Regions from separate parts of the Saccharopolyspora sp. NPDC003752 genome, predicted to be linked through region 1. Evidence: riboswitches for the same ligand, from Rfam matches in the RefSeq annotation. Region 1 holds a riboswitch; each other region holds the start of a gene.
What was found. Region 1 has a riboswitch for S-adenosylmethionine ahead of ACWEV3_RS29800 (methionine ABC transporter ATP-binding protein). Riboswitches for the same ligand answer to the same signal wherever they lie in the genome.
Positions count from the first base shown of each region.

Region 2: it holds a riboswitch for S-adenosylmethionine, as region 1 does, so the genes downstream of both, ACWEV3_RS21230 (aminotransferase class V-fold PLP-dependent enzyme) here and ACWEV3_RS29800 (methionine ABC transporter ATP-binding protein) in region 1, are expected to answer to the same signal.
Region 3: it holds a riboswitch for S-adenosylmethionine, as region 1 does, so the genes downstream of both, thrC (threonine synthase) here and ACWEV3_RS29800 (methionine ABC transporter ATP-binding protein) in region 1, are expected to answer to the same signal.

Region 1 covers NZ_JBSGJZ010000028.1:10,893-20,659, forward strand. The annotation lists gene ACWEV3_RS29775 (fatty acyl-AMP ligase) at 1-1,306, opposite strand, end outside; gene ACWEV3_RS29780 (ABC-F family ATP-binding cassette domain-containing protein) at 1,414-3,195, opposite strand; gene ACWEV3_RS29785 (4-(cytidine 5'-diphospho)-2-C-methyl-D-erythritol kinase) at 3,315-4,271, opposite strand; gene ACWEV3_RS29790 (MetQ/NlpA family ABC transporter substrate-binding protein) at 4,614-5,426, opposite strand; gene ACWEV3_RS29795 (ABC transporter permease subunit) at 5,505-6,188, opposite strand; gene ACWEV3_RS29800 (methionine ABC transporter ATP-binding protein) at 6,185-7,201, opposite strand; SAM riboswitch class I at 7,446-7,533, opposite strand; gene rsmA (16S rRNA (adenine(1518)-N(6)/adenine(1519)-N(6))-dimethyltransferase RsmA) at 7,709-8,578, opposite strand; gene ACWEV3_RS29810 (transglycosylase family protein) at 8,966-9,767, opposite strand, start outside.
Region 2 covers NZ_JBSGJZ010000015.1:140,563-150,329, forward strand. The annotation lists gene ACWEV3_RS21205 (cell division protein SepF) at 1-397, shown strand, start outside; gene ACWEV3_RS21210 (YggT family protein) at 417-701, shown strand; gene wag31 (DivIVA-like cell division protein Wag31) at 749-1,582, shown strand; gene ACWEV3_RS21220 (hypothetical protein) at 1,672-2,094, shown strand; gene ileS (isoleucine--tRNA ligase) at 2,448-5,597, shown strand; SAM riboswitch class IV at 5,746-5,861, shown strand; gene ACWEV3_RS21230 (aminotransferase class V-fold PLP-dependent enzyme) at 5,902-7,239, shown strand; gene lspA (signal peptidase II) at 7,438-8,085, shown strand; gene ACWEV3_RS21240 (RluA family pseudouridine synthase) at 8,127-9,011, shown strand; gene ACWEV3_RS21245 (hypothetical protein) at 9,058-9,357, shown strand; gene ACWEV3_RS21250 (NAD(P)(+) transhydrogenase (Re/Si-specific) subunit beta) at 9,656-9,767, opposite strand, start outside.
Region 3 covers NZ_JBSGJZ010000001.1:400,181-409,947, reverse strand. The annotation lists gene ACWEV3_RS01995 (histidine phosphatase family protein) at 1-127, shown strand, start outside; gene ACWEV3_RS01990 (DegV family protein) at 162-1,019, shown strand; gene ACWEV3_RS01985 (helix-hairpin-helix domain-containing protein) at 1,359-1,922, shown strand; gene ACWEV3_RS01980 (ComEC/Rec2 family competence protein) at 1,919-4,270, shown strand; gene thrC (threonine synthase) at 4,373-5,641, opposite strand; SAM riboswitch class I at 5,654-5,786, opposite strand; gene holA (DNA polymerase III subunit delta) at 5,883-6,869, shown strand; gene rpsT (30S ribosomal protein S20) at 6,940-7,200, opposite strand; gene ACWEV3_RS01960 (TSUP family transporter) at 7,410-8,216, shown strand; gene ACWEV3_RS01955 (EamA family transporter) at 8,424-9,287, shown strand; gene ACWEV3_RS01950 (VOC family protein) at 9,337-9,726, shown strand; gene ACWEV3_RS01945 (class I SAM-dependent methyltransferase) at 9,749-9,767, opposite strand, start outside.

The DNA of each region.
Region 1 (9,767 bases):
TCACCACCTGGCCGTCGACCAGGTAGCCCTCGTCCCCGGTGTCCAGCCAGCCGTCATCGTCCTGCGTGGACAGCGGGCCGTCCATGGTCAGGTAGCCCGGCGTCACCGCCTCGCCCCGGATCCGCAGCCGCCCCACCTGCCGCTCCTCCAGCCGCCGGCCCGAGTCGTCGACGACGTCGACGTCCAAGCCCGGCAACGGGTTTCCCAGCAACGCGAACCGCCGCGCCCGCTCGGCGTCCGGCGATGCGGGTTCGGCCCGCCGCTGCTGCTCCAGCGCATCCGCGTCGACGGTGTCGACCTCCAGCCCGCGCCCCAGCGGCGCGAACGACACCGCGAGCGTGGCCTCGGCCATCCCGAACGCGCACACCATGCAGTCCGGGCTCATCCCGAACCTGGCCCCCGCGTCGGTGAACGCCTGCGCCGCCGCCGGATCGATCGGTTCGGCGCCGTTGAGCGTGAACCTCAGGCTCGACAGGTCGAAGTCGCCGTCGTCGGCGCGGGCCATCCGGCGACCGACGATCGCGTAGGCGAAGTTCGGCGCGGCGGTCACGGTTCCCCGGTAGCGGCTGATCAGCTCGGGCCAGAGCAGCGGCCGGGCCAGGAAGTCGGCCGGGGTGACCTTGACCGCCGACATGCCGATCGCCATCGGCACCGTCAGGCAGCCGACCATCCCCATGTCGTGGAACAGCGGCAGCCAGGACACCGCGACGTCGTGCGCGGGATCGAGCCGGGCGGCGGTGACCATCGCCCGGAGGTTGGCGTGGAGGTTGCCGTGGGTGATCCGCACGGCCTTGGGGTCGGCGGTGGAGCCGCTGGTCAGCTGCAGCAGCGCGGTCGCGTCCTCGTCGACGTCGACCGGCGCGGCGAGCGGTTCGCCGCCGGTGAGCCCGGCCAGGTTCCGGCAGCCGATCGCGTTCTCCTCCAGCACGCCGGCCAGATCCTCGAACGGGGCGCCCAGCAGCACCAGCCGGGCACCGATCATCTTGAGCACCCGGACGGTGTCCTCGGCCCAGTGCGCGAGGTCGGTGCGCGGCGTCGGCTGGTGCAGCATCGTCACGCTGCCGCCGCCGAGCCACACGGCCTGCACGGCGGGAGCGATCAGGCCGGGATCGGCGGCGAGGATCGCGACGACCCGCCCGGGCCCGAGGTCGTCGCCCAGCGCCCCGGCCATCCGCAGCGCGTCGGCGTGCACCTCAGCCCAAGTCCGGAACCACGGCTGCTCGGGCTCGCCCGTCGTGAGCCCCCGCGCCTGCGGACCGGAGTTCTCCCGCGCGGACGCCACCAATGTCTCCACGAACCGACTCATGTGACGCAGCTTACGAGCACGGTGATCGCGCGCACAGGTTTCGCCACAACGGCCAGCTCATCGAGCACCCCGCAAGGGCGAAGATCCCGATTTCAGGCGAAGTCAGGTCAGCCGAGCTGGTCGGCGAGCTCCATCCAGCGCATTTCGACCTCGTCCTTCTCCTGCTGGAGCCCGCGCAGCTCCGCGTTCAGCTCCGCCAGCCGCTCCGGCGCTGTCGCGGCCTCCGCGAGCTTCTCGTGCAGCCGCGCTTCGCGCTCCGCGAGCTTGTCGAGCTGACGCTCGCAGCGCGCGAGGTCCTTGCGCGCCGCGTGCTCCTCCGCTCCGGAGAGCCCTCGCGGCTTCGCCGCGTCGGTCGCCTGCTTGCCGACGCTGCCTTCGGCCGCTTCCAGCAGCGACTGACGCCGCTGCAGATATTCGTCGATGCCGCCCGGCAGGTGCGTGAGGCCGCCGTCGCCGAACAGCGCGTGCACGCTGTCGCACACGCGCTCCACCAGGTACCGGTCGTGGGAGACGACCACCAGCGTGCCCGGCCAGGTGTCGAGCAGGTCTTCGAGCTGCTGCAGGGTGTCGATGTCGAGGTCGTTGGTGGGCTCGTCGAGGATCAGCACGTTCGGCTCGGCCATCAGCAGCCGGGCCAGCTGCAGGCGGCGGCGCTCGCCGCCGGAGAGGTCTTCGACGGGCGTCCACTGCCGTCCCTTGCCGAAGCCGAAGCGCTCGCCGAGCTGCGATGCGGACAGCTCGTACTTGCCGAGGGTGACCCGCTCGGCGACGTTCTCGATCGCCTCCAGCACCCGCCAGTGCCCGGGCAGGTCGTGCAGTTCCTGGGTCAGGTGCGCCAGCCGCACCGTCTTGCCCTCGATGCGCTTGCCCGCGTCGGCTTCGCGTTCGCCGGCGAGCAGCTTCAGCAGCGTCGTCTTGCCGGAGCCGTTGACGCCGACCAGGCCGATCCGGTCGCCGGGGCCGATGCGCCAGGTGACGCCGTCCAGCAGCGTGCGGTCGGCGATCCGGAGGTCGACGTCCTCCAGCTCCAGCACCGTCTTCCCGAGGCGGCGCTTGGCGAACGCCACCAGCTCGACGGTGTCGCGCGGCGGCGGCACGTCGGCGATCAGGGCCTCGGCCGCCTCCATCCGGTACCGGGGCTTGGAGGTGCGGGCCTTCGCGCCGCGCTGCAGCCACGCGAGTTCCTTGCGCGCGAGGTTCTGCCGCTTCTCCTCCGCCTGCTGGGCGATGCGGGCTCGTTCGGCGCGGGCGAAGACCCAGTCGGCGTAGCCGCCTTCGTACTGCTCCACGCGGCCCTGGACGACCTCCCAGGTGCGGTTGCAGACGGTGTCCAGGAACCAGCGGTCGTGGGTGACGATCACCAGCGCGCACTTGCGCTCCAGCAGGTGATCGGCCAGCCAGTGCACGCCCTCGACGTCCAGGTGGTTCGTCGGCTCGTCCAGCACCAGCAGGTCCAGATCGCGCACCAGCGCGGCGGCCAGCGCGACGCGGCGGCGCTCGCCGCCGGAGAAGTCGGTGACCGGGGTGTCCAGGCCGAGACGGGTCATGCCGAGGCCGCTGAGCACCGAGCGCACCTGCGGATCGGCGGCCCATTCGTGCTCGGCGCTGAAGCCGTGCGGGTCGAGCACCGCGTTGCGCACCGTGGAGTCGGCGGGCAGCTCGGTGCGCTGCGTGACGACGGCCATCCGCAGGTCGCGGCTCTGGCTGACCCGGCCGTTGTCGGGCTCCGCGAGGCCGGCGAGCACCTCCAGCAGCGTGGTCTTGCCGCCGCCGTTGAGGCCGACGACCCCGATGCGCTCCCCCGCCGAGACCCCGAGCGAGACGCCGTCCAGCAGCGGGCGCACGCCATAGCTCTTGCTGACCGATTCCAGATTGACCAGGTTCACCATCGGGTGTTCGTCTACTCCATCAACTGCGTTGCGTGATCACGGGCTGGGGTCCCGACCCGAGTTTCAATTGAAACTGCAGACCGGGGTCCTAGGCGCGCAGTTTCAATTGAAACTGCACTTCAGGCGTGGACCTGGGGCGGGGTGGGGCGGTGAGCGGGCTCCTCGGAGACCACCCGGGCTCCCGGGACGGGACCGTGGGCGACGCGGACCGTGCGGCACACGCCCGCGCCGGAGAGCTCGGCCGCCACCCGGACCGCCGAATCCGCGTCGGTGCAGAGGAAGGCGCAGGTCGGGCCCGAGCCCGACACGATCCCGGCGAGCGCGCCCGCCTGCACTCCCGCGCGCAGCGTGCGCCGCAGCCCGGGGCGCAGCGACACGGCCGCCGCCTGCAGGTCGTTGCCCAGCAGCAGGGCGAGCTGCCGCGGGTCTCCGGAGGCCAGCGCCTCCAGCAGCGGCTCGACCTCCCCGACGCGGTTCGGCTTCGACTCCGCCCGCAGCCGGTCGAGTTCGGTGTAGACGCCGGGCGTGCCCAGCCCGCGGCGATCGAGCGCGATGACCCAGTGGAAGGTGTGCCGCGCCAGCACCGGCACGAGCCGCTCGCCGCGGCCGGTGCCCAGCGCCGTGCCGCCCTGCAGCGAGAACGGGACGTCGCTGCCCAGCTTCGCGGCGATCTCGCTGAGGTCGTCGCGCCCCAGCTCCAGCCGCCAGAGGTGGTTCAGCGCCAGCAGCGTCGCCGCCGCGTCGGCGCTGCCGCCGGCCATCCCGCCGGCGACCGGGATGCCCTTGTTGATCGACAGCCGCACCCCGGGCTCTTCCGGATCGCGCCCGCTGTGCTCGGCGAGCAGCTGCACGGCCTTCCAAGCCAGGTTGCTGGGGCCGGTGGGCACCGAGTCCGCACCATCGCCGTGCACGTCGATGCCGGGTTCCTCGGCGACCAGCACGGTGACCTCGTCGGTCATCGACAGCGCCTGGAAGACGGTGACCAGCTCGTGGTAGCCGTCCGGGCGCGGGTCACCGACCGACAGGTGCAGGTTCACCTTGGCCGGGACGCGAACGGTGATGGGTGTAGGAACCACGGAGAGCACTCTTAGAGCGTACGTGTAGAGGAAACCCCGCCGCCGACTTCCCTGCGTATAAGAGCCTATCCAGCCCACCTTTCGGAGCGGTGCGGGTAGCGGAACCTCAGACGCCGCCTGGACTCCGGGATCCCCGACACACGTATGCCCAATACGACGCGTCGGGGCTGTCCTCGCCAAGAACCCCGTCGGGGTGGGCACAGCCTGAGAACCCGCGGCGGTGCTAGTTGCGTGCGTGGGCTAAGCGGCTCCGCCGCTTCAAGAACAAAGCGGAAAATGCGGTGAAGGGCGCTTCCCGGCGATCAACTCGCCGGGAAGCGCCCTCCAGCGCGGATGCTGCGATCAGGCCGCCGGGATGACCGCGACGCCGCCGTACTTCTGGTTGATGAAGTCCTTGACCTGCTGGGACCGCAGCAGCTCGGCGAGCTTCTGGATCCGCGGGTCCTTCTCCAGCGCCGGGCTGGTCACCAGGCCGTTGGCGTACGGGTTGTTCTCCGGGCTCTCCACGAGGACCGGGTTCTGCAGGTTCGCCTTGATCGCGTAGTTGCCGTTGACCACCGCGGCGGCGGCGTCGTCCACCGAGCGCGGCAGCTGGTCCGGCGACAGGTCCTTGAACTTGATGTTCTTGGGGTTCTCCGCGATCGCCGACTCCAACCGGGTGCCCACCGCGGCGTCCGGCTTGAGCTTGATCAGGCCGCCCTGCTCCAGCAGCTTCAGGCTGCGGAACTGGTTCGCCGGGTCGTTGGACAGCGTGACCGTCGCGCCGTCCTGGACCTCCTGCAGCGACTTGACCTTGTTGGAGTACACCGCGAGCGGCTCCAGGTGCACGGCCTGGATCCAGACGAAGTCGCCGCCGCGCTGCTTGCGGTACTCGTCCAGGTAGGGCTGGTGCTGGAAGTAGTTCGCCTCCAGCTCGCCGTGCGCGACGGCCTCGTTCGGCCGGTTGTAGTCGTCGAACTTGACGATCTCGATGTCGAGCCCGGCCTGCTTCGCCAGGTTGTCCTTGACGTACTGCAGGATCTCGCCGTGCGGCGTCGGGCTGACCGCGACCCGCAGCGGGGCGTTCGGGTCCGAGGAGGCCTGGCCGCCGCCACCTCCGCACGCGGCCAGCACCACGCCGGCCGCGGCCACCAGGGCGGCAAAACGCAAACGCATCAGAGTTCGTCCTTTCTGGACAGTGGTTGGGAGGTCGTCCCAAGCAGGAAGAGGTTCGGGTGGGCGTCGCCCACGAGGTCAGCTCGTCGCGGTCCGGCGCCGGTCGACGAGCTTCGCGGTCCGGTCGGTGATCAGCTGCATCGCGAAGGCCAGCACGCCGAGCACGACCACCGATCCCCACAGGATCCGGTCGTCGTAGCCCTGGTAGCCGTCCTGGATCGCGGTCGTGCCCAGCCCGCCGCCGCCGATCGCGCCGGCCATCGCGGCATAGCCGACCAGCGCCACGGCGGTGACGCCGACCGCGCCGACCAGCGCGGCCCGCGCCTCGCCGAGCAGCACCGTCCACACGATCCGCAGCTTGCTCGATCCGGTCGTGATCGCAGCCTCGACCACGGTGAAGCTGACCTCGCGCAACGCGTTCTGCGTCAGCCGCGCGAAGAACGGGATGGCGCCGATGGTCAGCGGCACGATCACCGCGGTGCTGCCGATCGACGTGCCGATCAGCAGCCGGGTGAACGACGCCAGCACCACCAGCAGAACGACGAACGGCACCGAACGCACCACGTCGACGACCACGCCGAGCACCCGGTACAGCACGGGCTTCGGGTTCAGGCCGACCGGCGAGGTCAGGTGCAGCAGCACCCCGAGCGGCAGGCCTCCCAGCACCGCCAGCAGGGTCGACACCAACACCATGTAGAGCGTGTCGATCGTCGCTTCACCAAGAATTCCAAGGACCTCCGACCAGGGGGTCACATCACTCACGCAGCAGCTCCGTCAACGCACACCGGGGCGCGTCGCACATGCGCGTCCCGCTCGACCATCCACTTCAGGGCCGCCTCGGCTCGCTCGCCGGTCAGGCCCACCTTGAACTTCGCCACGGGCGTGTCACCCAGCCTGGTCAACCCGCCGCCCAGGATCGCGAGCTCGACCCCGAACCGGCCGGCGGCCTCCGGCAGCAACGCGCCGACCGCGGCGAAACCGACCAGCACGACCTCGGCGACGACGTCGTGCCGGCCGCCGGGCCGCAGCGAATCGCCCTGGTCGGTGCCGGGCAGCAGCGTGTCGCCCACCCGGCTGCCGGGCTCGGCGACGAGGTCGATGACCTTGCCGTGCTCGACCACCCGGCCGTCCTCCAGCACCGCGACGTCGTCGGCGATCTTGCGCACCACGGCCATGTCGTGGGTGACCACCAGCACGGTGACGCCCAGTTCGGCGCGGGCGCGGTCCAGCACCGTGAGCACCGAGTCGGTGGTGCTCGGGTCGAGCGCCGAGGTCGGCTCGTCGGCCAGCAGCACCGACGGCTTGGCGGCCAGCGCACGCGCCACCGCGATCCGCTGGCGCTGCCCGCCGGAGAGCTGGTCGGGGTAGACGGAGGCCTTATCGGTCAGGCCCACGAGGTCCAGCAGCTCGCCGACGCGGGTGCGCCGCTGCGGGCCGCTGACACCGGCCGCTTCCAGCGGCAACGCGACGTTGCCCGCGGCGGTGCGCTGGCGCAGCAGCGAATCGCCTTGCGGCACAACGCCGATCTGGCGACGCGCCGCGCGAAGCGCCTTGCCGCCGAGGGAAACGAGGTCGGTGCCGTCGACGCGGATGGCGCCGCCGTCCGGCTTCTCCAGCAGCGCGATGCACCGGGCCAGGGTCGACTTGCCGGCCCCGCTCGGACCGACCACCCCGCACACCGCACCGGCCGAAACCTCCATCGACACGCCGTCGAGGGCGCGGACGGTTCCGTTGTTGTGCTGGAAGGACTTGGTCAGGTTCTCAACTGTGATCACGATCGGCTCCACATCAGCTCGCGACGGCCGCGCGCACGACAGGGCGGCAGGCCAAGGAACTTCGGAAAGGGAGGAAGAGCTGGGTCACATCTCGCGACGACAGGCGGTGGTGGTGCGACGCCCGTGGTCGATGACGCGACGCTGCGTCAGCAGCCTCCGGATGTGGTTCTGCCGGGATCGGGCCAGCTGAGCTCGGGTCTGACCCGCAGGCGGGCTGGCTAACAGCGCGTTGGAATCCACAACAACTCCATCGGTCCTGGCGTTAGCACCTGCCCATCGGGTGGTTGCTGCGGCGTCGCGGAGCCAGGTCTCTCGGCCGCTCGGGATGGATTTCCCGAATAGTAGAACCCACTGGCGGATTCCAGCGCAAGTTGATAGTCGTCACTTTCCGAAATCGTCTGTCAAATCACACACCCGGACGAGCGGGAATTTTCCTGGCGCGCCAGGTGTTCTCAGTGACTCCGAGTAGTGGATCGACCTCGGTTGGCAAGCGCCCGGACGGGTGGTTCAGCGACCGCTCTCGGTAGCCGCGGCCTCCGCGATGCGCGCGAAGTCGGCGATCTCCAACTGCTCACCGCGAATCGACGGATCCACCCCGGCGGCCCGGAGGACTTCCTCCGCGCGCGCCGCGGACCCGGCCCAGCCGGACAGCGCGGCGCGCAACGTCTTGCGCCGCTGGGCGAACGCCGCGTCCACCACCCGGAAGACCTCCGCGCGCGGCGCGGTCGACGGCGGTTCGACGCGCTCGAACGACACCAGCCCGGAGTCCACATTGGGCACCGGCCAGAACACCTTGCGCGGCACCGGACCCGCGCGCCGCACGTCGGCGTACCACGCGGCCTTGGCGCTGGGCACGCCGTAGACCCGGCTGCCCGGCTTGGCGGCCATCCGGTCGGCGACCTCGGACTGCACCATGACCAGGCCGTGCCGCAGGCTCGGCAGTTCGGCCAGCAGGTGCAGCACCACCGGCACGGCGACGTTGTACGGCAGGTTCGCGACCAGCGCGGTCGGCGGCGCCGGGAAGTCCGCGGCGGTCACCCGCAGGGCGTCGGCCTCGATCACGGTGAGCCGGTCGGCCAGCGCCGGGGCGAACTCGGCGGCGGTGCGCGGCAGCCGCGCCGCGAGCACCGGATCGATCTCGACGGCCGTCACGGCACCGGCGGCCGGGAGCAGGGCGAGCGTCAGGGAGCCCAGGCCGGGGCCGACCTCCAGCACGACGTCGTCCGCCGTGACCGACGCCGAGGCCACGATGCGGCGCACCGTGTTCGGGTCGTGCACGAAGTTCTGGCCGAGCTTCTTCGTCGGGCGGATGTCGAGCTCCTCGGCCAACCGGCGCACGTCGGCCGGGCCGAGCAGAGTCGCCTGCTGGTCGTCCACACGGAAAAACTACCCGCGCCCCGAAGCCACCGTCCCCGCACCCCGACCAGCAGAACCACGAAGGGCACCTACCACCGGACCATCCGGCGAGAGGCGCCCTTCATTTCGCGCAACGCACATGATCGACACCCGGACGAAGCCGCTTCGACCATCCGCTCGACCGCGAGCGCGACGCCCAGTCCGCGTGATCGAAAGCCGCCGCAAGCGGCGTAGCCGCTTAGCCCACGCACGCAACTAGCACCGCTGCGGGTTCTCAGACGTCGTCTGGCGAGGACAGCCCCGACGCGTCGTATTGGACATACGTGTGTCGGGGATCCCGGAGTCCAGGCGGCGTCTGAGGTTCCGCCACCCGCACCGTCACGCAAAATGCGTCTGGAATACCGCTTGTCAGCTGAGGCCCAGCTTGGAGGAGCAGCCCGGCCAGGCTCCGTAGCCGCCGCCGCGGGCCGCGCGGACCTTCTCCGCGACCGCGATCTGCTGCTCGCGGCTCGCCTGGTGCGGGTACGGCGCGTACTGGTCGCCGCCGTAGGCGTCCCAGGTGGACTTGTTGAACTGCAGGCCGCCGTAGTAGCCGTTGCCGCTGTTGATCGCCCAGTTGCCGCCGGCCTCGCACTGCGCCAGCTTGTCCCAGACCCCGCTGTTCGGCGGCTGCTTCCCGCCGACGCGCACGACCTTGGGCTGCGCTTCCTTGGTGATCTTCTCGCCGACGGCTTCCCGGCCGATCTCGTCGCCGTTGCGCGTGGTGACCCGGGTGAACACGATCTTCTCGCCGGGCACGCCGGGGAACTCGACCCGCTCCTCGCCCTTGAACATCGTGTTGTCGACGATCTCCTGCACCGGGGGCGCGACCGGCATCGTCACGTTGATGACCATGCTGCCGGTGCGGTCGATGCGGATCTCGGCGCCGGTGACCAGCCGCTGGTCGCCGCCGGGCGTGATCGTGTCCTCGGGGCCGAGTTCGAGCTTCTGCTCCTTGACCAGCTCGTCGATGTTGACGGCGGTCGTGGTCAGCTGCCGCGGCTCGTTGCCACCGTCGATGACGGTGATGTTCTTGCTGGTCTTGACGACCAGGTCCAGGCCCTGCTCGGGCACGGCCATGGTGCGGTCGGCGGAAAGCCACGCCCCGTCGGCCTGCACGCCGAGCTGGCGCAGCGCCTGGTCCACCGTGACCGAGCGGACCCATTCCTCG
Region 2 (9,767 bases), on a different contig from region 1:
GCGTCCCCGGCGGCAGTGGACACCGGACGCGCCGATTCGCAGCGTGACACCGGCCGACCCGCCGCGGGAGTCCGTCTCCCGGCTGCGGGCGGTCACCGACACGGGCACCCAGTTCAACTTGAGCAAGATCACAACGCTGCACCCGCGCAGCTACAGCGAGGCCCGCACGATCGGCGAGCAGTACCGGGACGGCACGCCGGTGATCATGAACCTGACCGAGATGGAGGAGGCCGACGCCAAGCGCCTGGTCGACTTCGCCGCAGGTCTGGCGTTCGCGCTGCGGGGCTCGATCGAGAAGGTCACGAACCGCGTGTTCTTGCTCTCACCGCCGAACGTGGACGTCGCGGCGGAGGACAAGCGGCGGCTGGCCGAGGGTGCCTTTTTCAACTACGGGTGAGTGGTGGCACAGTTGAAGCGTGAACCCGGTGCAGATCGTCCTGTTTTACGTTCTGTTCTTCTTCTGGCTGCTGCTCACGGCCCGTATCGTGATCGAACTCGTTCGAGTGTTCGCTCGCGATTGGCGGCCCGTCGGAGGGGTTGCAATCGCGTTGGAGAGCATCTACACAGTGACCGACCCACCCGTAAAGTTGGTGCGTCGGGTGATTCCGACGGTCCGGATCGGCGGCGTCGGACTGGACCTATCGATTATGGTGCTGCTGCTGGTCGTGTTCATACTGATGCGACTGGTGCAGCCCGGGTGACGGGGAACCCGGGCTACCCGCAGCCGAGGAGTGCGTGAGGTGATCTTGTGGGCCTGACCCCCGCCGACGTGCATAACGTCGCGTTTAGCAAACCTCCGATCGGTAAGCGGGGCTACAACGAGGACGAGGTGGACGCATTCCTCGACCTGGTTGAAGCCGAGCTTGCCCGGCTGGTGGAGGAGAACAACGACCTGCGCAGCCAGGTGGAGCAGCTGGAGTCCCAGCTGCAGACCGCGCAGGTCGACTTGGACGACGCGCGCAGCCAGGCCGCGTCGGTTCCCTCGACCCCGGCCGCCCCACCGGAGGAACCGCGCCGGCTTACCCCGGTCCCGGCGCCGACCGCCGCCGAGCAGACGTCCCCGGGCGGTGACCACCACGTGCAGGCCGCCAAGGTGCTGGGCCTCGCACAGGAGATGGCCGACCGGCTGACCGGTGAGGCCAAGGCCGAGGCCGACGGCATGTTGTCCGAGGCGCGGACGAAGTCCGAGCAGCTGCTGTCCGAAGCGCGCTCGAAGTCCGACAGCATGGTCAACGAGTCCCGGACCCGTGCCGAGACGATGCTCAACGACGCCCGCACGCGGGCCGAGACGCTGGAGCGGCAAGCCCGCGACAAGGCGGCGAGCCTGGAGCGCGACGCGCAGCGCAAGCACGCCGAGGTGATGGGCAACATCACGTCGGAGAAGAACGCCCTCGAGAAGAAGATCGAGACCCTGCGCACGTTCGAGCGCGAGTACCGCACTCGACTGCAGACCTACCTGGAGTCGCAGCTTCGCGAACTGCAGGACCGGGGCTCGGCCGCGCCCGCCGACAGCAGCGGCAGCCGGTCGTCCGGTCAGCAGGCCAGCTACAGCTTCGGGGCGCGCGCAGCCGAAGCAGGCTGAGCGAGTTCGTCCGCATCGGCGGCGACGGGCTGAACCGCCCGTCGCCGCTGACGTGCATCGGGGGCGTTCGGCGAGGGGCGTGAGGTCGCGTGCTGTTGGTCGTGCTGCTGCTGGTCCTGGTGGCCGGTGGTGTTCTGGCCGGGGCGGTCGCCGCGGGCGAACCGGATCTGGCGTGGCTGTCGGTGCTGATCAGCGTCGTCGGCGTGGCGCTGCTGGTCGCCGATCGGCGGCGGCGCCGGGCCGGGCCGCGCGAGCGGCCGGCGGCGGAGCCCGCGCCGGTAGACGGCAAGGAGCCGGGCGAGGAGCGCAGCAACGCCGCGGAAGCGGCGGATCCGGGCGCCGAGGTGCTGGTGCTCGATGAACGGCCGCGCTACCACGTGCGCACCTGCGAGTGGATCGGTGATCGGAAGACGATCGCGTTGCCGCTGCGCGAGGCCAGGGAGCTCGGCTTCACGCCGTGCGCCCGCTGCGCGCCGAACGCGACGCTGGCCGCCGAGGTCCGCCGCGCGTAGCAGTTTCAATTGAACCTCCGCCCTCCCCGGGGCTCGGGGACGGTTCCGGGTGAAACCGCGCACCGGTGAAAACCGCTGGCGGGCGCCCGGTACCCTGGACTGACCAGGCAATGATCCGGCCATCACCGGGGAGCCTCCGGAAGAACGGGTGCCCGGCCTGGGCGCCTCAGTAGAACCGGACGGGTCCAGCCCGTCACAGCTGGCAACGAGTGGTCGTCGGCGTCGTTCGGCGGCAAGCGGGGTGGTACCGCGGATCTCGTGCGGGCATGCGCGCGAGGTGTCGTCCCCGCGTGGGCACCGGAGTTTCGGTGACCGTGCGGCGGAAACGACACACCGCGAGGAGCACAACCGCGATGGCTTATCCCAAGGTTCAGTTCGGCGACGCCGGTGAGCGCGGCGTGGCAGCCCAGCCCGTGTTCCCCGAGATCGAGCGCCAGGTGCTGGATTTCTGGGCCGACGACAAGACCTTCCGGGCCTCGGTGCAGGCCCGCGAGGCCGGCGCCAACGGCGCCAACGAGTTCGTCTTCTACGACGGGCCGCCGTTCGCCAACGGGCTGCCGCACTACGGGCACCTGCTGACCGGCTACGTCAAGGACGTGGTGCCGCGCTACCAGACCATGCGCGGCCGCCGGGTGGAGCGCCGGTTCGGCTGGGACTGCCACGGGCTGCCCGCCGAGGTGGAGGCGGAGAAGCAGCTCGGCATCACGTCGAAGTCCGAGATCGAGCAGATGGGCGTCGCCGCGTTCAACGACGCGTGCCGGGCCTCGGTGCTGCGCTACACCGCCGAGTGGGAGGACTACGTCACCCGGCAGGCCCGGTGGGTGGACTTCGACAACGACTACAAGACGCTCGACCTGGACTACATGGAAAGCGTCATGTGGGCCTTCAAGACCCTGTGGGACAAGGGTCTGGTCTACGAGGGCTTCCGGGTGCTCTGGTACTGCTGGCGGTGCGAGACGCCGCTGTCCAACACCGAGACCAAGATGGACGACGTCTACCGCCAGCGACAGGACCCGGCGGTGACCGTGGGCCTGCGGCTCAACGCGCCGGGCAAGGCCTTCGACGGCGCGCTGGCCCTGGTGTGGACGACGACCCCGTGGACCATGCCGTCGAACTTCGCAGCGGCCGTGCACCCGGACGTGGACTACGTGCTGGTCGCGCCGCCCAACGCCACCGAGCGCTACGTGCTGGCCGAGGCGCGGCTCGGCGCGTACGCGCGGGAGCTCGGCGAGGACGTGGCCGAGCACGTGGTGGAGCGGGTCAAGGGGGCCGACCTGCTCGGTGTCCGCTACACACCGCCGTTCGACTTCTTCGTCGGCAACCGCAATGCCCACCAGGTGCTGCCCGGGGAGTTCGTCACCACCGAGGACGGCACCGGAATCGTGCACATCGCGCCGTTCGGTGAGGACGACAAGGCCGTCACCGATGCGGCGGATGTCGAGCTGGCGGTCCCGGTCGACGCCCACGGCAAGTTCACCGCCGAGGCTCCGCCTTACGAGGGCCAGCACATCTTCGACGCCAACAAGCAGATCATCCGCGATCTCAAGGACGCCGGGCTCCTGCTGCGGCACGAGACCTACGACCACCCGTACCCGCACTGCTGGCGCTGCGACAACCCGCTCATCCAGCGTCCGGTGTCCTCCTGGTTCGTGGCGGTCAGCCAGTTCAAGGACCGGATGGTCGAGCTGAACCGGCAGATCAACTGGGTGCCGGGGCACATCCGGGACGGCCAGTTCGGCAAGTGGCTGGAGAACGCCCGCGACTGGAACATCTCCCGCAACCGGTACTGGGGTTCGCCGATCCCGGTGTGGGTCTCCGACGACCCGGCCTACCCGCGCACCGACGTCTACGGCTCGCTGGACGAGCTGGAGCGCGACTTCGGGGTGCGGCCGGCGAACCTGCACCGCCCGGAGATCGACGACCTGACCCGGCCGAACCCGGACGACCCGACCGGGAAGTCGACGATGCGCCGGGTGCCGGAGGTGCTGGACTGCTGGTTCGAATCCGGCTCGATGCCGTTCGCCCAGGTGCACTACCCGTTCGAGAACTCGGAGTGGTTCGAGCACCACTACCCGGGCGACTTCATCGTCGAGTACAACGGCCAGACCCGCGGCTGGTTCTACCTGCTGCACGTGCTGGCGACGGCGCTGTTCGACCGGCCGGCGTTCACCAACGTGCTGGCGCACGGCATCGTGCTGGGCGACGACGGCCTGAAGATGTCGAAGTCCAAGCGCAACTACCCGGACGTCAACGAGGTCTTCGACCGCGACGGCTCCGACGCGATGCGCTGGTTCCTGATGGCCAGCCCGATCCTGCGCGGCGGCGACCTGGTGGTCACCGAGCGCGGCATCCGGGACGCGGTGCGCCAGGCGGTGCTGCCGCTGTGGAACTCCTGGTACTTCCTGGCGCTGTACGCAAACGCCGAGGGCGTCTCCGGCGAGTCCAAGGTGGACAGCGAGCACGTGCTGGACCGGTACGTCCTGGCCAAGACGCACGAGCTGGTCGGCGACGTGCAGTCCGCGATGGACTCGTTCGACCTCGCGGGTGCCTGCTCGGAGGTGCGGGACTTCCTGGAGGTGCTGACCAACTGGTACGTGCGCCGGTCCCGCGACCGCTTCTGGGCGGGTGACCGGGACGCGATCAACACGCTGCACACCGTGCTGGAGGTGACCTGCCGGGTGGTGGCGCCGATGCTGCCGCTGACCGCGGAGGCGGTCTGGCGCGGGCTGACCGGCGGTCGCTCGGTGCACCTGGCGGACTGGCCGCTGGTCGACGAGCTGCCCGCGGACGCCGCGCTGGTGACCGCGATGGACGAGGTGCGCCAGGTGTGCTCGTCGGTGTCGAGGCTGCGCAAGTCCAACAACCTCCGGGTGCGGTTGCCGCTGGCCAAGCTCGTGGTCGCCACCCCGGACGCGGAGGCGCTGCGGCCCTTCGCGGACCTGATCCGCGACGAGGTCAACGTCAAGGACCTGGAGCTGAGCACCGACGTCGCCGCGCACGGTCACTTCGAGATCGCGGTGAACGCGCGGGCCGCCGGTCCGCGGCTGGGCCGCGACGTGCAGAAGGTGATCAAGGCGGTGAAGTCGGGCGAGTGGCAGCGTACCGGCGGCACCGTGGTCGCGGCGGGCATCGAGCTGCAGGAGAACGAGTTCGACGAGCGGCTGGTCTCCACCGACCCCGGCGCGGCCTCGGCGCTGCCCGGCGGCAAGGGCCTGGTGGTGCTGGACACCGAGGTGACCCCGGGGCTGGCGGCCGAGGGCCTGGCCCGCGACGTGGTCCGCGTCGTCCAGCAGGCCCGCAAGGAGGCGGACTTCCAGGTCTCCGACCGGATCGCGGTGGCGATCTCGGCCCCGGCCGAGGTCCTGTCGGCCGTCGCCGAGCACCGCGAGTTCATCGCCGCCGAAACGCTGGCGAACGCGGTCGAGTCCGGCGACGTGGCGGACGGTTTCACCGGTACCGTCGGTGACGGCACCGAGATCAAGATCGGTGTCACCAAGGCCTGATCCCGCGAGGTCGAGGGCGCTTTCCACCGGATTTCCCGGCGGGAAGCGCCCTTCGCGCTTCCCGGGGTCGGTGTGACCAAGGCCGCTCCCACGATCCGGGATCACTGTTGTCCGGCGCCGCGGCGGTTTCCTAAGGTCCGTAGTCGAAGGTCATGAGCGCCAGCGTCAAGCCCCGGCTTGCTGGCCGGCAACCCTCCAACCGCGGTGGGGTGCCCCGGGTGAGGACCTGGCCGGTCGTGCAGGGCGATCCGGCAAGCGCGGACCCCTCCTGGGCGGGTCCGATGAGGCCCCCGAGGAGGCCGTCATGTCTTCTGCCGTCATCGACATCCCGAAGCAGTCCGATGTGGACTACCGGATCCCCGCTGTCGTCGGCCGCTCGCTGCAGGTCCCGCTGGTCACCGGCGAGCACATCGGATACGCGAACCTCGATCACGGGGCGAGCGCGCCTTGTCTGGAGCCGGTGCAGTCGGCAGTGGACGAGCTGCTGCCCTGGTACGCGAGCGTGCACCGCGGCGCCGGGTTCGCCTCCCAGGTGTGCACCCGGGTATACGAGGGCGCCCGGGACAAGCTCCGGACCTTCGTCGGCGCCCGGCGAACCGACTCGGTGATCTTCACCCGCAACACCACCGATGCCCTGAACCTGCTGGGGCGGGCGCTGCCGCGCGGCACCTCCGTCGTCGTCTTCGACACCGAGCACCACGCCGCGCTGCTGCCCTGGTCGGGTCCGCGGGTGCGCCGCCTGCCCGCGCCGGAGACCCCGGCGGACGCGGTCGCCGCGCTCGACGCCGCGCTGGCCGAATGCCCGGAGGGGCCGCGGCTGGCGGTGATCACGGGCGCCTCCAACGTCACCGGCGAGGTGTGGCCGGTCGCCGAGCTCGCGAAGGCAGCGCGGCGGCGCGGGGCGCGCACCGTGCTGGACGCCGCGCAGCTCGCGCCGCACCGGCCGGTGCGGATCGGCGAGCTCGATGTCGACTACGTCGCGATCTCCGGGCACAAGCTCTACGCCCCGTTCGGCGCGGGCGCGCTGATCGGCCGCGCGGACTGGCTCAACGCCGCCGAGCCGTACCTGGCGGGCGGCGGCGCGACCCGGCTGGTGCAGGAGCGGTCGGTCAGCTGGACGACCGGGCCGGAGCGGCACGAGGCCGGTTCGCCGAACACCGTCGGCGTGCACGCGCTGGCCAAGGCCTGCGAGACCCTCGCGGCCAACTGGCCGGACGTCGTCGAGCACGAGGAGACGCTGCTGCGCCGGCTGCGGGCCGGGCTGCGCGGCGTGCCAGGGCTGCGCGAGCTGCGGTTGTTCGACGCCGATCACGACCGGGTCGGCGTGGTGAGCTTCACCATCGACGGTCAGGACCCCGGCCTGCTGGCCGCGGCGCTTTCCGCGGAGCACGGCATCGGCGTCCGCGACGGCTTGTTCTGCGCGCACGTGGCCACGCGGCGGCTGCTCTCGCGGGCGGGCTCGGACGCCGACCGCGCGGTGCGCGTCAGCGTCGGGCTGGGCACGACGGCGGAGCACATCGACCGCCTGGTGAACGCGCTGCGGCGGCTGGTGGCAGTGGGTCCGGTCTGGCGCTACGAGCAGGTCGACGGCCGCTGGGTGCCGGTCAACGACCCGCGCCCGCTGCCGGACTTCCTCGGCTGACCGGGACCCGGCTCTGCCTGCCCGTGAGCGTTTTGGGGCGTTCTGGCACCCCAATGCGCTCACGGTACTTGACCAGTGGAAACGGGGCCTCGTGGGCGAAGCGGGACGCAGGGGTGCCGGCCTCGGGGTGACGGTGTGTTCAAGGGCGCATCGCGGGGAGTGGTCCTGCCGGACCGCGTGCGGGCGGGTTCAGGGACAATGGCTGGCGTGAGCACCGAGCAGTCCTCCCCGAGGGAGTCCTCAGCAGAGCAGGCGGGCACCGAGCCGACCCCCGCGGAACAGGCACCCGAGACGCAGGCCGAGGCGGTGGAGCCGCCCAAGCGCGCCTCCGGGAAGCTGCTCGGGTTGCTGGGCGGGGTCGCCGTGGTGGCCCTGGCCATCGACATCCTCACCAAGGTCGCCGTGGTCGCCAACCTGGAGGGCGAGCAGCCGGTCGAGTTGTTCGGCGGCCTGCTCTACCTCGACGTGCTGCGCAACCCCGGTGCCGCGTTCTCGCTGGCCACCGGCATGACCTGGCTGCTCGCGCTGCTCGCCATCGCGGTCGTCGGCGTGATCATCTGGCTGGCGCCGAAGCTGCGCTCGCCGGGCTGGGCGGTGGGGCTCGGCCTGGTGCTCGGCGGTGCCTGCGGCAACCTGGTCGACCGGATCTTCCGAGCCCCCGGACCGCTGCAGGGGCACGTGGTGGACTTCCTGTCGGTGTTCGCGCCGGGCGGCGCGGTGTGGCCGGTGTTCAACGTCGCCGACTCCTGCATCGTCTGCGGCGGCATCCTGGTCGTGCTGATGTCGCTGCTGGGCCGCGACTACGACGGCACGGTGCACCGCAAGAAGAAGGCAGCGCAGTCGTGAGCGATCTTCGGACGCTGCCGGTTCCCGACGGGCTGGACGGCATGAGGGTCGACGCGGGCCTGTCGAAGCTGCTCGGCCTGTCCCGCAGCGCCGTCGCCTCGCTGGCCGAGTCCGGTGACGTGCTGGTCGACGGCAACCCGGCGGGCAAGTCGGACCGGCTGGTCGCCGGGGCCTGGCTGGAGGTGACGCTGCCGCCGGCGCAGCAGCCGCTGCAGGTCGTCGCGGTGCCGGTGGACGGGCTCAGGATCCTGCACCAGGACGACGACATCGTCGTGGTCGACAAGCCGATCGGCGTCGCCGTGCACCCGAGCCCGGGCTGGGAGGGGCCGACCGTGGTCGGCGGGCTCGCCGCCGCGGGCGTGCGCATCGCGACCTCCGGAGCCTCGGAGCGGCAGGGCGTCGTGCACCGCCTGGACGCGGGCACCACGGGTGTGATGGTCGTTGCCAAGAGCGAGCACGCGTACTCGGTGCTCAAGCGCGCGTTCAAGGAACGCACCGTGGACAAGCGGTACCACGCGGTGGTGCAGGGGCATCCGGACCCGAGCCGCGGCACCATCGACGCGCCGATCGACCGGCACCCGCGCCACGACTACAAGTTCGCGGTCGTCACCGGCGGCAAGCCCAGCGTCACCCACTACGAGACGGTGGAGGCGTTCCGCGCGGCGTCGCTGGTGGACGTGAAGCTGGAAACCGGGCGCACGCACCAGATCCGGGTGCACTTCGCGGCGATCAAGCACCCCTGCGTCGGCGACCTGACCTACGGCGCGGACCCGGTGCTGGCCCGACGACTCGCCATTACCCGGCAGTGGCTGCACGCGCGCAGCCTCTCCTTCGAGCACCCGTCCGGCGGCTGGGTCACGTTCGAAAGCGACTACCCCGCCGACCTGCAGCACGCGCTGGACGAGCTCCGCGGTCAGGACGGCTGAGCCGGGTACGGTGGCGGACAAGCCTGTGAACGAGCAAGGGGGCTTGATGGCACAGTCGAGGTCGTTCGACGGGTCGGATGCACCGACGCCACCCAGCGGCATGCCGGTGTTCGACGCCGGAGCCGACGCGGACACGCCGCCGGCCGGTTTCACCAGCCTCGGCGACGTGATCAGCGCGGAGGACGTGGGGAAGGCGGCGCCGTCGGTGCTCGGCGCGCCGGAACCGAACCAGGCGGGGGGCGAAGCGGGGGACTGGCCGACGCTGGAGTACCGCAGCCGCACCAAGCCGGAACGCCCCAAGCGCAACAACCCGCTGAACATCTTCCGCCGCGGCAAGGAGTCATGAGCCCTTCGGGCAGCCGTGGCAGGAAGAGACTCACGGCCCCTGGGTTGGCTCACGCCCTACAGCGGCTGTTTCGACTTGGGTGACGCGTCGGCTTTTGTTCTTGAAGCGGCGTAGCCGCTTAGCCCACCTACGCAGCCGGCACCGTCGCGGGTTCTCAGACGTCGTCTGGCGAGGACAGCCTCGGCGCGTCGTATTGGACATACGTGTGTCGGGGATCCCGGAGTCCAGGCGGCGGCCGTAACTCCCGCAGGGGGGCCGCCACCTGCACCGCCAGGCAAAAGGAGTTCGGAGAAAAGCTCTACAGCGCCTTGAGCTCTTCGACCACTTCTCGCACCGAGGCCTTGGCGTCGCCGAAGAGCATCGTCGTCTTCGGGTCCGTGTAGAGCGGGTTGTCCACGCCCGCGAAGCCC
Region 3 (9,767 bases), on a different contig from region 1:
CTTGCCGCTGGACCTGTGGCCGGGTCTGGGCGGCATCGGCAACTGCCGCTGGGTCGTGCTGAAGCGGCGCGGCGGCGACGACGGTCGCTGGCGGCTGGTCGCCTTCAACGCCGGGGTCGAGGGCTGATCGCGTTCTGCCCGTGACGTCGTAGGGTTGCGGCGTGCCCATTGCAGTCGTCACCGATTCGACGGCGTACCTGCCGGCGGGATACGCCGCGCAGTACGCGGTGCGGACCGTTCCGTTGCACGTCAGCGTGGATGGGGCCGCCGCGGTCGACGAGTCGGATTTCGGTCCCGGCGATCTCGCGCGCGCTTTCGACCGCAAGCACCGGGTCACCACTGCTGGTGCGACGCCGCAGGAACTGGCGCAGGCATATCAGGACGCGTTGGACGGCGGCGCCGACGGCGTGGTCGCGGTGCACCTGTCGCGGCAGCTGTCGGGCACCTGGGACGCGGCGCGGCTGGCCGCGCGCGAGGTCGACCCCGAGCGGGTCCGGGTCGTCGATTCCCGGTCCACCGCGATGGGGCTGGGTTTTTCGGTGCTCGCGGCCGCCGAGGCGGCGAAGTCGGGTGCTGTGCTGACCGAGGTGGAGCGCGTCGCGGCTTCGACCGCCGAGCGCACGACGACGTTGTTCTCCGTGCAGACCTTGGAATACCTGCGGCGTGGCGGGCGGATCGGGACCGCTGCGGCGGTGTTGGGCACCGCGTTGGCCATAAAGCCGCTGTTGCACGTGCACGACGGTCGCATCGACGCGTTGGAGAAGGTGCGCACGACCACCCGGGCGATGGCCCGGTTGCTGGAGATTTCGTTGCGCGCGGCGGATTCCCGGGCCGCGATCGCGGTGCACCACCTGGCCGCGCCGGAGCGCGCCGAGCGGCTCGCCGGTCAGATCCGGGCCGAGCTCGGTGATTCGGTGGATTGCGTCGTTTCGGAGGTGGGCGCGGTGATCGGCGCGCACATCGGGCCGGGCGCTGTGGGTGTCGTGGTGCTCCCGAACGGGTGGCGTTCGGACGCCTGAAAACCTTTCGGCTGGCGGATTCCACACCTTCGAGCTGAATCCGGCGCTGATTTGATCCACAGTGGTCTTATCCGCGAAAAATAAAGCTGCGGAACGACTTTCGTCTGCTCTACCGTCGACCGCATGTTTGACATCCGGAGTTTTCGTTCCAGTGCAGACGAATTCGAAGAACTAGATCCGCGAAGCAGGCTTCAGACCCTGCAGCGGCATGCGTCCCGTGATGATCCGGCGGAGCGCGCCGGTCCGAACTACTCGGCGCCGCCACCGGATACCGGATCCGGCTCGCCTTGGCGGCGGCTGGCCGAGAGGTGGCTACCCGAGCCCCTGCTGAGGTCCAGAGTGGACCCCGGCCGAATCGGCGTGCTCGCGCTCGCCCTGGTGTCCTTGGTGGTGCTGGTCTGCATCGTGGCCGTGACGTGGGCCGGTCAGCCCACGGCGGAACCCGCGCCGCCGCCGATCGTGGTGCCGCCGGCCCCGGTCACGACGGCGGCGCCGCCGGAGCTCGTGGTCAGCGTCGTCGGCCGGGTGACTCGCCCGGGCCTGGTCACCGTGCCGCCGGGTGCCCGGGTGGCCGACGCCGTCGCGTCGGCCGGTGGCCCGCTGCCGGACACGGATCTGACGGGTCTCAACCTGGCCCGCCGGCTGACCGACGGCGAGCAGCTCTACGTCGCCGTGCCGGGGGCGCCGCAGCCCGGACAACCCGGCGGCGACGGGAAGGTCGATCTGAACATCGCGACGGAGGACGAACTCGATGAACTACCAGGCATCGGCGAGGTCACCGCCAAGCGGATCGTGCAGTGGCGGGCCGAACACGGCCGCTTCGACTCGGTGGAGCAGCTGAAGGAGGTCGGTGGGATCGGCGAAACCCGGTTCGACCGGCTGCGGGAGGTGGTGCGGGTGTGATCGCGAGACTCGACCTGCGCCTGGTCCCGGCCGCGCTCGCGGTCTGGGCCGTGACGTTGACCGGATTGCTGGCGGGCTGGGTTCCGGCCGCGGTCGTGGCGCTGCTCGCCCTGCTGGCCGCGCCGCTGGCGTGGAAGGCGGTACGCGCCCGGCCGGTCGCCAGGGGTGCCCTCGTGGTCCTGCTGCTGGCGGGCGTTGCCGCCACCGGGATCGCGGTTCGCGTCCACACCGTTGAGCACCATCCGGTGCGGCTGGCCGCCGGACACGGCGAACGGGCGACGCTGCGAGTCACGTTGACGAGCGCGCCGACCCCGTTGCGCGGTGCGTCCTTCGGAGCCCGGCGAGCGGCGGACAGGTCGTTGGTCCGCGCCGAGTTGCAGGCAGGCGAGTTGGCCGGGCGTCGGGTGCGGGCAGGCGGCGCGGTGGTGCTGCTGGTCCCGACCGAGCAGTGGCGGAACCTCATTGCCGGACAACAGGTAACGGCGACCGGCAAGGTCTCCCCGCCGCGTGCCGGTGAGCTCGCGGTCGCGGCTTTCCAGGTGTTCGGCCCACCGGCCGACGTCGCGGCCGCGCCGGGTTGGCAGCGCGTCGCGGAGGACTTGCGGGACGGCCTGCGGCGGGTCTCGGCCGACGTGCTCGGCCCGGCCGCCGCGGGGCTGCTGCCGGGGCTGGTGGTCGGCGACACCGGTCGGCTGCCGCCGGAGGTGGAGCAGAACTTCGAGACCGCCGGGCTGTCTCACCTGACGGCGGTTTCGGGTGCCAACCTGGCGATCGTGTGCGGCGCGGTGCTGGTGCTGCTGCACCTGGTCGGCGCGGGGCCGGTCATGTCGGCCGTGGGTGCGGGCGCGGCGCTCGTCGGGTTCGTCGTCCTGGCCGGACCGGAACCGAGCGTGTTGCGCGCGGCGGTGATGGGCGCGATCACGTTGCTCGCATTGGTGCTGGGCAGGCAGCGGTCGGCGTTGCCGGCGCTGTCCGCGAGCGTGATCGGCTTGCTGCTGCTCCTGCCCGACCTGGCGACCAGTGCGGGGTTCGCGCTGTCGGTCGCGGCGACCGCCGGGCTGGTGCTGCTGGCGCCGGTGTGGTCATCGGCGCTGCGGGCGAGGGGAGTGCCGATCGGGTTGGCGGAAGCGATCGCCGTGCCGCTGGCGGCGCACGTCGTCACGGCTCCGCTGATCGCGGCGCTCTCCGGCGAGGTCAGCCTGGTGGCGGTGCCGGCGAACATGCTGGCCGGGCCCGTCGTCGCACCGGCGACGGTGTTCGGCGTCCTGGCCACCGTGGTGGCGCCGGTATCGGCCTGGTCGGCCGGCGTGTTCGGCCGGCTGGCGGCGCCGGAGCTGGAGTGGATCATCCTGGTCGCCGAGCGGGCGGCGGCGGTTCCCGGCGCGGCGTTCGACTGGCCTTCGGGCGCCGTCGGCGGGACCGCGCTCGCGGTGATCGCGGCGGTCGGGCTGATCGCCTTGCGCGGCAAGCGGATTCGCCTGGTTGTCGCGGTGGGGCTGCTGCTCTTGGTGCTGGTCGTGGTGCCGGTGCGCACCGTGCTGCCCGGCTGGCCGGTGCCGGGCTGGAGCATGGTCGCCTGCGATGTCGGCCAGGGCGACGGGCTGGTGCTGGCCACCGGTCGCCCGGACGAGGCGGTGGTGGTCGACGCCGGGCCGGATCCGCAACGGGCCGCGGAATGCCTGCGGCGGCTCGGGATCCGCCGGATCCCGCTGGCGGTGCTCACCCACCTGCACGCCGATCACGTGAGCGGGCTCGCCGCGCTGATGGGGAAGATCCCCGTCGACGCGGTCGCGATCGGACCGCTGCGGCAGCCGGCGTGGGCGATGGACGACGTCGAGAGGGATGCCCGCGCGCACCGGGTTCCGGTCGTGCCGCTGTTGTCCGGGCAGCGCGCGGTCTGGCCGGGGCTCGTCCTGGACGTGCTCGGCCCGGACCCGGTGCTGGCCCGCACACAGTCGGCCGACGACGCCAACGACGCGTCGATCGTGCTGCTGGCGACCACCCCGGCCGGCCGGGTTCTGCTCACCGGCGACGTCGAACTGCCCGGGCAGGGGCGGCTGGTGTCCTCCGGTGCGGATCTCCGGGCCGATGTGCTCAAGGTCCCGCACCACGGATCCCGTTACACCACACCGCGTTTCCTGCAAGCAGTGCGCCCGAGGCTGGCCGTGATCAGCGTCGGCGCCGGCAACACCTACGGGCACCCCAGCCCGTTCATCGTCGACAACCTCACCCGTGCGGGCACGAAAGTGCTGCGCACCGACCAGGAAGGAGATATCGCGATCCTGCCCGGCCCGCATGGCCCCCGCTACGCAGCCCGGGGCGACCCGCTGCGCGCAGGCGAGTCGTAGGACGAGGCGACCCGAGCGTCCGCAGTCGTCCCTTGTGGACGAAAGCGCGGCGCCACCGCCGTGCGGTGACGCCACGCCCTCGAACCAGGTCGTCAGGTCGGCTCAGAGGCCGAGCGCCTGGTTGACCGCTTCGGTGGTCGGCGCGACGGTGGCCTTCGGGCCGATCTGGTCCTGCACCGCGTCCAGGGTCTTCAGGCCGTCACCGGTGATCAGCAGCACGGTCTCGGCGTCGGGGTCGATCTTGCCCGCCTCGATGAGCTTCTTCGCCGTGGCCACGGTGACCCCACCGGCCGTCTCGGCGAAGATGCCCTCGGTGCGCGCCAGCAGCCGGATGCCGTCGCGGACCTCGTCGTCGGTGACGTCCTCGATGGCGCCGCCGGTCTTGCGCACGATGTCGAGCACGTAGGGGCCGTCGGCGGGAGCGCCGATGGCCAGCGACCGGGCGATGGTGTCCGGCCGCACCGGCTGGACCACGTCGTGGCCGTTCTTGTACGCCGTCGACACCGGGGAGCAGCCGGTGGCCTGCGCACCGAAGATCCGCACCGGGCTCGGCTCCACCAGGCCGACCTGGCCGAGCTCGTTGAATCCCTTGTAGACCTTGGTCAGCTGCGAGCCGGAGGCGATCGGCACCACGATCTGCTCGGGGATGCGCCAGCCGAGCTGCTCGGCGACCTCGAAGGCCAGGGTCTTCGAGCCTTCGGAGTAGTAGGGCCGGACGTTGACGTTGACGAACGCCCAGTCCTCGTGCTCGGCGGCGAGCTCGGTGGCCAGCCGGTTCACGTCGTCGTAGTTGCCGTCGACGGCCAGCAGCGAACCGTCGTAGACCGCGCTCATCAGGATCTTGGCGCGCTCCAGGGTCTTGGGCACCAGCACCACCGAGTCCCAGCCGGCGCGGGCCGCGGCTGCGGCCACCGCGTTGGCGAGGTTGCCGGTGGAGGGGCAGGCCAGCACCTTGAAGCCGAATTCGCGGGCGGCGGCCAGCGCCACCGCGACGACGCGGTCCTTGAAGGAGTGGGTCGGGTTGCCGGTGTCGTCCTTGATCCAGATCCGCTTGACGCCCAACGCCTTCGCGAGGTTGTCGGCCCGGATCAGCCGGGTACAGCCCGGGTCGGTGTTCGGGTGCTCCTCGACGTTGGAGGGAACCGGGAGCAGCTGCTTGTAGCGCCAGATGGAACGCGGGCCGGCCTCGATGTCCTCGCGGCGGATCCGGCCGAAGTCGTACGCGACCTCGAGCGGGGAGAAGTCTTCCAAGGAGACGAATTCCGGGGCCAGCGGCTGCCGGTGGCCCTCTTCCTTGGACACCAGTTCGACGGCATTGCCCAGGTCGTAGGTCTTCTTCGCCGAATTCTGGGCATGGGCAGCAGCGGTCATCGCGAGGTCCTCTCCTCATCTGTCCCGCGGACGGGTCGGAATTGGCACCGCTTTCGTCAGAGACCTCGCGGGTGAAATCACGATTCGCTGACGAACGGTTGCCGGGGCTTCATCGGGCCGTTCCCTCTGCCCCTCTGGATGAGCTATTCGGTTGTGCTGGCAACGCTAGTGGACCGCGCCGGGTTCTGGCCAGCACGATCCAGATGGCGGGACAGTCGCGGGTGCGTGCGACGATGCGTGCATGAGCGCACCGGCCGTGGTCCCCGATCCGCTGCATCTGGTTATCGGCGACGAAGAACTGCTGGTGGAACGCGCGCTGTGGGCGGCCGTCGGAGCGGCCCGCGCCGTGGACCCGGAGGCCGAGCTGCGCCGGGTGAAGGTGAGTGAACTCACTCCTCCGGAGCTGGCGGAGCTGCTCAGCCCTTCGTTGTTCGCCGAGGGCCGGGTGCTGGCCGTGGAGTCCGCGCAGGACGCGGGCAAGGAGATCGCCGAAGCGCTGCTGACGTACGCCCGGCAGCCGGCGGACGGCGTCACGCTCGTCGTCGTGCACACCGGCGGCGGCCGGTCGAAGCACGCCAAGGAACTGCCCAATGCGCTGCGCAAACTCGGCGCGCGCGTCACCGAGTGCAACAAGATCACCAAGCCCGCGGAGCGGGAGGCGTTCGTCCGCGACGAGGTGCGCCGGGCCGGCGGGAAGACCGATGCGGCCGGTGTGGTCGCGCTGATCGAATCGGTCGGTTCGGACCTGCGCGAGCTGTCGGCCGCGGCGACGCAGCTGGTCGCCGACACCGGCGGCAAGGTCGACGAGACGGCGGTGCGCCGCTACCACCGCGGGCGCGCGGAGGTGACCGGGTTCGCGGTCGCGGAGAAGGCGGTGACCGGTGATCGGGCGGCGGCGCTGGAGGCCTTGCGGTGGGCCGTGCAGCTCGGCGTTCCGCACGTGCTGATCGCCGATGCCCTCGCCGATTCGGTGCGCACCATCGGCCGGGTCGCCGCAGCGGGCGGCCGGAACGATCCGTTCCGGCTGGCGGGCGAGCTCGGCATGCCCGCGTGGAAGGTGAAGAAGGCGCTGGCGCAGTCCCGCGGCTGGAACGCATCGAGCCTCGCGCAAGCGCTGCAGGCGGTCGCGGAGGTCAACGCCGGGGTCAAGGGCATGGCCGCCGACGCCACCTACGCCCTGGAGCGGACCGTCCTCCGGCTCGTGGAGCTCCGCAACCAGCGTTCGTGACCCGCGCTTTCCCGTGAATGCAAACGGCCCCCTCCCCGTGCGGGAAGGGGGCCGGAAGCTCGGCCTCAGCTCAGAGCTGGTTGGCGCGCTGCGCCAGCGCGGACTTCTTGTTCGCGGCCTGGTTCTTGTGGATGACGCCCTTGCTGGCGGCCTTGTCCAGCGCGCGGCTGGCGGCCTGCTGCAGCTCGATGGCCTTGTCCTTCTCGCCGGCGTCAGCGGCCTCGCGGAACTTGCGGATGGCGGTCTTGACCGCGGACTTCACGGCCTTGTTCCGCTGCCGGGCCAGCTCGTTGGTCTTGATCCGCTTCATCTGGGACTTGATGTTGGCCACTGTGGCGCCTCTTCTCAGTCTGTTGAATCGATCGTGCCGCGCTGTTGTCGGCGCTGCCCCCAGGGCAGATTTCCTCCACGGCGGAATGCCGCACGGCACGGTCGTCCATGTTAACAGCGGCCACCTGCGCCGATGGTGGCGGGCGGGACCGGGCGACGGCGGTCACATCGGCTCGGATCCCGCGCCTGCGGACCATAGGGTCACTCTTCGTGCTCGATGCGTTGAACTGGCCCGGATTCGCGGAACTTTCCCTGGCCGGGCTGTTGTTCCTCTGCTGCGCCGCGTTCCTGGCCGGGGCGGTCGACGCCATCGTGGGCGGTGGCGGCCTGATCCAGCTGCCCGCGATGCTGCTGCTCCTGCCCGGCGGCGAGGTGATCTACTCGCTGGCCACCAACAAGGTGGCGGCGATCGCCGGGACAGCGGCCGCCGCCCGGACGTATGCGAAGCGGACGCCGATCGACTGGCAGGCCGCGCTGTCGATGGCGATCGTCGCGCTGCTCGGGTCGCTGGGCGGAGCCGTCCTGGCCGATGCGCTTCCGTCGCAGGTCCTCAACGTCATCGTGCTGGTCGCGTTGGCGGTCGTCGGCATCTACACCTGGCGCAAGCCCGAGCTGGGTTCGTCCGATGCGCCGCGCTTCGAGCGGCGTGCGCAGCTGCTCGTGATGCTCGCCGGCGGCGCCCTGATCGGCTTCTGGGACGGCATCGCGGGGCCCGGTACCGGCTCGTTCCTGGTGTTCCTGCTCGTCGGCCTGGTCGGTTTCGCGTTCGTCACTGCATCGGCGACGGCGAAGGTCGTCAACGTCGCCACGAACATCGGCGCGCTCGCGTTCTTCATCCCGGCGGGCAAGGTGCTGTGGGGCTTGGCGCTGGTGATGGCCGCGAGCAACATGGCGGGCAGCGTCCTCGGCGCGATGGTCGCCGCGAAGCGCGGATCCGGTTTCGTGCGGCGGGTTTTCCTGACGGTGGTCGTCGGGCTCGTCATCAGCCTCGGCTGGAAGCTCGCCGCGGGCGTGTAGACGCGGGAATCGGACGGAGTAACATCAACGTCTGGTTGTGCCTAGGGTTCCGCTCCCGCTCCGCTGCAGGTCACCACAACTAGGAGCGCGGGGGACCGGTCCGAGCGGCACCGGCGATCGCGGAAGGAGTGCGGTCGCACATCTGACGGGACAAAAGCCTGGAGGAACCCGGATGCCGCGCGCCCGCGTGGCACGGAGAGGGTTCCCATGGGCCTGGCCGCCGTTCTCCTCGTCGTCACCGCCGCGTTCGCGCACGCGGGGTGGAACTTCTTCGCCAAGCGCGCCGGGTCGGCCGGTGCCGGGTTCGTGTGGCTGACTGCGACGTGCAGCGCCGTGCTGTACCTGCCGGTGGCGGCGGGATCGCTGCTCTGGACTGGGATGCCCGTGCTGGGCGACTGGCTGCTGGGCGTGCTGGTCAGTGCGGTCGTGCACCTGGCGTACTTCCTGCTGCTGCAGCGCGGCTACGCGGTCGGCGACATGTCGGTGGTGTACCCGCTGGCCCGCGGCACTGGCCCGATGCTGGCGATGATCATCGCGGTGGTGGTCCTGGGGGAGCGCCCGGGCTGGCTCGGGGTGCTCGGCGGGCTGCTGGTGGTCGCCGGGGTGTTCGTGATCGGCCTGTCCGACGGGGTACCGCGTTCCGGCGCGAGCCTGGCGGGCGTCGGTTTCGGCCTGCTGACCGGCTCGCTGATCGCGATCTACACGGTGTGGGACGCGCACGCGGTGACGGGCCTGGCGCTTTCTCCGCTGGTGTTCGACTGGACGAGCAACTTCGCCCGCTCGGTGATGCTCAGCCCGTACGCGGCGACCCGGCGGACCCAGATCGCGCGCACGTGGCGGGAGCACCGCCGCGAGATCCTGGCGGTGGCGTTGCTGTCGCCGCTGGCGTACATCCTCGTCCTGTTCGCGATGCAGCTCGCCCCGGTGAGCCTGGTGGCCCCGGCCCGGGAGCTGAGCATCGTCCTAGCGGGCCTGCTGGCCTGGCGGCTCCTGGGCGAAGCCCAGCCGACGCGCCGGATGACGGGTGCCGTGGTGGTCCTGGCCGGGGTGGTGCTCCTCGGCATCGCCTGATGGCCCCGGTTGCTCGGCGGCCGCCGGTCCGCACGGGTAGAAACGGGGCATGGAGGTCTTGAACAGCCGATTGATCCTCCGGCCGCGGGATTGGCAGCGGTCGTTGCGGTTCTACCGCGATGTGCTCGGGCTGGCCGTCTCGCGGGAGTTCCCCGGTGGCACGGTTTTCTTCCTGGGGCAGGGTTTTCTGGAGATCTCCGGCACGGGCGGGCCGGGGCCGAGCCCGGATCAGGTGCTCTGGTTGCAGGTGCGGGACGTGCGGGCGGAGTTCGAGCGGCTCCGGGGCCGTGGCGTGACGGTCCTGGCGGAGCCGGCGCGGCAGCCGTGGGGCCTCGACGAGGGCTGGGTGGCCGATCCGGACGGGATGCGCATCGTGCTGGTCGAAATCCCGGCCGATCACCCGATCCGGACCGACGTCCGCGACCCTGCCCCGGAGTGATCGCCGGCACTCGTCGGCGGCCCTAGTCCGGCCGGATGGCC